2 regions of the Streptomyces sp. NPDC029159 genome follow, and region 2 is predicted to be linked to the other one. Evidence: predicted binding sites of a transcription regulator. Region 2 holds the regulator's gene; the other holds the start of a gene.
What was found. The regulator HspR, encoded in region 2, represses chaperone genes until heat shock. The targets are predictions, from matches to a motif close to TTGAGNNNNNNNNNCTCAA.

Region 1: lon (endopeptidase La) is a predicted target of HspR. The motif match lies at 1,472-1,490, and genes of this name have one in related genera.

Annotation. Positions count from the first base shown of each region.
Region 1 covers NZ_JBVHWT010000003.1:343,890-346,273, forward strand. The annotation lists gene ACZ4U4_RS08560 (rhomboid-like protein) at 1-498, shown strand, start outside; gene ACZ4U4_RS08565 (GNAT family N-acetyltransferase) at 532-1,320, opposite strand; gene lon (endopeptidase La) at 1,513-2,384, shown strand, end outside.
Region 2 covers NZ_JBVHWT010000001.1:884,294-886,677, forward strand. The annotation lists gene dnaJ (molecular chaperone DnaJ) at 1-1,045, shown strand, start outside; gene ACZ4U4_RS03980 (heat shock protein transcriptional repressor HspR) at 1,047-1,496, shown strand; gene ACZ4U4_RS03985 (hypothetical protein) at 1,593-1,997, opposite strand; gene ACZ4U4_RS03990 (TIGR03618 family F420-dependent PPOX class oxidoreductase) at 2,097-2,384, opposite strand, start outside.

The DNA of each region.
Region 1 (2,384 bases), on a different contig from region 2:
TTCGCGCTCGCCTTCGTGGTGGTGCTGGCGGCGCTGGAGCGGCGGGTCGGCGCGGCGCGCACCCTCGCGGTCTTCCTCGGCGGCCATGTGCTGGCCACCCTCGCCACGGAGCTGCCGGTGGGCGCCGCCGTCGCCACCGGGGCACTGCCGCCCGGCGCGGCGCACCGCCTCGACTACGGCATCAGCTACGGCGTGATGGCCTGCGCCGGAGCGCTGGCCGGAGTGCTGCCGGGGCGGCTGCGGTGGCCGCTGCTCGGCGGCGCCGCCTGCTACGCCGCGGCCGACCTGCTGACCTTCGCCGACCCGCTCAGCTCCGGCGGTCACCTGCTCTCCCTCGCCCTCGGCGTCACCGCCTGGCCGCTGCTGCGCCGGGCGAGGTCCGGCCCGCGCCCGGCCCGGCTCCACGGCGATCTGGGGCATCCGGCGCTGCGGCGGACACCGGTGGCGCGTGCGGCGCCGCCGCGCCCCGTGCCGGTGGCGGGGGCACGGCGGCGCTGAGCCGGGGCCGGGCCGGGCGCCCGTGAGGCCCCCTCAGCCGCCGGGCGTCCAGACGTACGGCGTGGTCGTGGTCACCGCGTGGAAGCCCAGGCGGCGCAGGATCGGGGCGCTGGCGTCGGAGGCGTCGACCTGGAGGAGCTCCGCGCCGTGGGCCACCGCGAGCATGGCGCGGGCGGCGACCAGGGCGCGGTAGATGCCGCGGCCGCGCCAGGCGGACAGCGTCGAACCGCCCCACAGGCTCGCGAACCCCGTGCCGGGCCGCAGCACCAGCCAGCCCGCCGAGACCACCTCGTCACCGGCCTCCGCGACCAGCACCGCGATGCCGTCCGGGGCGGCGGCGACCCGGGCGATCAGGTCGTCGGCCAGCCAGCCGTGGTCGTCGCCCCAGACCGCCGTCTCCATGGCCGCGATGCGCCGCAGATCGGCGTCGTCGGTGACCTGACGGAGCGTGACGCCCTCGGGGAGCACCGGGTCCCCGGCCAGCTCCCGGGCGCGGCCGATGAGCACCGTCTCCCGCTCCTCGGGCACGAACCCGGCGGCCCGCAGCCGCTCCGGGAGGTCCGCCGGCAGGTCGTGGCCGCGGGTCTTCCACTCCAGGGCCTCGCCCCGGGCGGCGAACACCGCGCACTGCCGGGCGATCAGCGCGTCCAGCTCGGCGCCGCGCAGGCCCAGGTCGGGCGGGCCGCTGACGAAGCCGCGGAACTGTCCGGTCAGCCGGGTCAGCGGTCCGTCCTGTTCCAGGGTGACGCCCCGGGGGAGGTCCACCGGGGCGCCCCGCATCCGCTCGTCGTAGGCCGCGAGCAAGCCGTCGATGTCCGTCACGGTTCGACGGTACGAGGGGTGGCAAACGGTTTTTCGGCAGCGGCGCCGGGCGTGGCGCGTCGGACGGCCGGGCGGTCGCCGTCCCGGACCGCGCCCCCCCTGATCGCTCACGGCGAACACCGGTCGGGGAACATCTCCCCCTCCCCAGGCATTGAGTGAATACAACTCAACTTGCCTGCCGAAGGGGAGATCATGGCTTCGTCGTCCCACACGCTCACTCTGCCGGTGCTGCCCCTCGATGACGAGGTGGTGCTGCCCGGGATGGTCGTGCCGCTGGACCTGTCGGACGCGGACGTGCGGGCCGCCGTGGAGGCCGCGCAGTCCGCCGCCGTCCAGGGCAACAAGCCGGAGGTGCTGCTTGTGCCCCGGGTCGACGGCACCTACGCCGCGATCGGCACGCTCGGGCGGATCGAACAGGTCGGCCGGTTGTCCGACGGCGACCCCGGCGCGCTGATCCGCGGGCTGGGCCGGGTGCGCATCGGCTCCGGCACCACCGGCCCGGGCGCCGCCCTCTGGGTGGCGGGCACCGCCGTCGAGGAGACGGTGCCGGGCGCCGCCGACGGCGAGGGCGGCCGGACGCTGCCCGGGGCCGTGACCGAACTGGTCACCGAGTACAAGGCGCTGGCCACCAGCTGGCTGCGCAGGCGCGGCGCCTGGCAGGTCGTCGACCGCGTCCAGCAGATCGAGGGCGTCTCGGCCCTCGCCGACAACGCCGGGTACTCGCCGTTCCTCACCACCGAGCAGAAGGTCCGGCTGCTGGAGACCGTCGACCCGGTCGCCCGGCTGAAGTTCGCCACCGAGACGCTCCGCGACCATCTGGCCGAGCAGGACGTCGCCGAGTCCATCGCCAAGGACGTCCAGGAGGGCGTCGACAAGCAGCAGCGCGAATTCCTGCTGCGGCGGCAGCTGGAGGCGGTCCGCAAGGAGCTGTCCGAGCTGACCGGCGACGGCGACGACGAGAGCGGCGACTACCGAGCCCGCGTCGAGTCCGCGGCCCTCCCCGAGGACGTCCGCAAGGCCGCCCTCAAGGAGGTCGACAAGCTGGAGCGCGCCGGTGACCAGAG
Region 2 (2,384 bases):
CTCCGGCGCCGAGGCGCGCTTCAAGGAGATCTCCGAGGCGAACGACATCCTCGGCGACCCCAAGCGCCGCAAGGAGTACGACGAGGCGCGGGCGCTGTTCGGCAACGGCGGCTTCCGGCCCGGTCCCGGCGGGGGCGGCGGCAACTTCAACTTCGACCTCGGCGACCTCTTCGGGGGCACGCCGGGCCAGCAGGGAAGTGCCGGCGGCTTCGGCGGCGGCCTCGGGGACGTCTTCGGCGGCCTGTTCAACCGCGGCGGCGGGGCGGGCACCCGTACCCAGCCGCGGCGGGGGCAGGACATCGAGTCCGAGGTGACGCTGAGCTTCACCGAGGCGGTGGACGGGGCCACGGTCCCGCTGCGGATGTCCAGCAAGGAGCCGTGCAAGGCGTGCTCGGGCACCGGCGACAAGAACGGCACCCCGCGGGTCTGTCCGACCTGCGTGGGCACCGGTCAGGTCAGCCGGGGCGCGGGCGGCGGCTTCTCGCTCACCGATCCGTGCGCCGACTGCAAGGGCCGCGGCCTGATCGCGGAGAACCCCTGCGACGTCTGCAAGGGCAGCGGCCGGGCCACCAGCGCCCGGACGATGCAGGTCCGCATCCCGGCGGGCGTCTCCGACGGGCAGCGCATCCGGCTGCGCGGCAAGGGCACGCCCGGCGAGCACGGCGGTCCGGCGGGCGATCTCTACGTCGTGGTGCACGTCCAGCCGCACCCGGTCTTCGGCCGCAAGGGCGACAACCTCACCGTCACGGTGCCGGTCACCTTCCCGGAGGCGGCGCTCGGCGGCGAGGTGCGGGTGCCGACGCTGGGCGGGCCGCCCGTCACGCTCAAGATCGCACCGGGCACGCCCAACGGCCGCACCATGCGGGCGCGGGGCAAGGGCTCGGCACGCAAGGACGGCACCCGGGGTGACCTGCTGGTCACCGTCGAGGTGATCGTTCCCAAGGACCTCGGCGACAAGGCGAAGGAGTCGCTGGAGTCCTATCGCGAGGCGACCGCGGATCATGATCCGCGGGCGGAGCTGTTCCAGGCCGCGAAGGGAGCATGAGATGGACAGCCGGGGTCACCGTCGGAATCCGTACGAACTGACCGAAGATTCGCCGGTATATGTCATCTCCGTCGCGGCTCAGCTCTCCGGCCTGCATCCGCAGACCCTGCGTCAGTACGACCGGCTGGGCCTGGTCTCGCCCGACCGCACGGCCGGGCGGGGCCGCCGGTACTCCGCCCGGGACATCGAACTGCTCCGCACGGTGCAGCAGCTGTCCCAGGACGAGGGCATCAACCTCGCCGGCATCAAGCGCATCATCGAGCTGGAGAACCAGGTCACCGCCCTCCAGCAGCGGGTCGCCGAACTCCAGGGCGCCCTGGAGGGCGCGGCCAGCGCGATGCAGCAGCGGGAGGCCGCGGTCCATGCGTCCTACCGCCGCGACCTGGTGCCGTATCAGGATGTGCAGCAGACCAGCGCGCTGGTGGTGTGGCGCCCCAAGCGGGGCGAGTGACCGCCGGAGCGCGGTGGTGAGCAGCGAAGAGGGCCGGGGCGACCCGGCCCTTTCGCATGTCCGCAGGCGGGGGCCCGGGGCTCACCGGGGGCCCGCTCAGCGTCCGCTGTACCCCGCCGTCGGCATCGACAGGCGGCGGTGGACGCCCGAGGTCAGGGCGCGGTCGTAGACCGGTTCGTCGAGGTCGGCGGTGGCCAGGCGGACGCCGGCGGCGGCGCAGCGGGCGGCGAAGGCGTCGGCGTCGTCCACGGCGTGCTCCAGCGCGCGGCGGTGCGGGGCCACGAAGACGTCGACCAGTCCGCGGTCCACATCGCGCCAGAGCGTGGGGTGCCCGGCGGGCAGCCGGTGCAGGCTCAGCCGGCAGGTGAGGTCGTAGCCGCGGGCCGCCGCCCACCGCTCGCACATCGCGTGCTGGCCCCGGTCGTCGACGAGAAAGGGCTCGTCGCCCAGGTCCGACAGCGGCATCAGACAGGCGAGGGCGGTGGCGCGGACCGGGTTCATCGTGCCCTTCGGACGGGGTCGGTGTGCGGGCGACGATACCGGCGGACGGCGCCCGCGGTAACGGCGCGCACACCCGCCGCGCACCACCGTCGTACCCGCTCAGGCGCGGCCGAGCGCCCGGGTCACGGTGATCTCGATCGCCACCCGCTCCGGGTTGGGTGTCGGCGTCCGGCCGTACCGCTCGGCGTACCGGCGCTCGGCTTCCGCGACCGCCGCCGCGTCCGTCCGTACCCGGGCGATCCCCTCCAGCGTCGCCCACCGCCGCCCCGCGACCTGGCAGACCGCGACCCGCGCCCCGTCCGCCCCCGCGGCCCGCACATTGCGCGCCTTGGTGGAGCCGCCGCGGGTGATGACCCGTGCGATCCGCTGCTCCGCGTCGTACGTGAC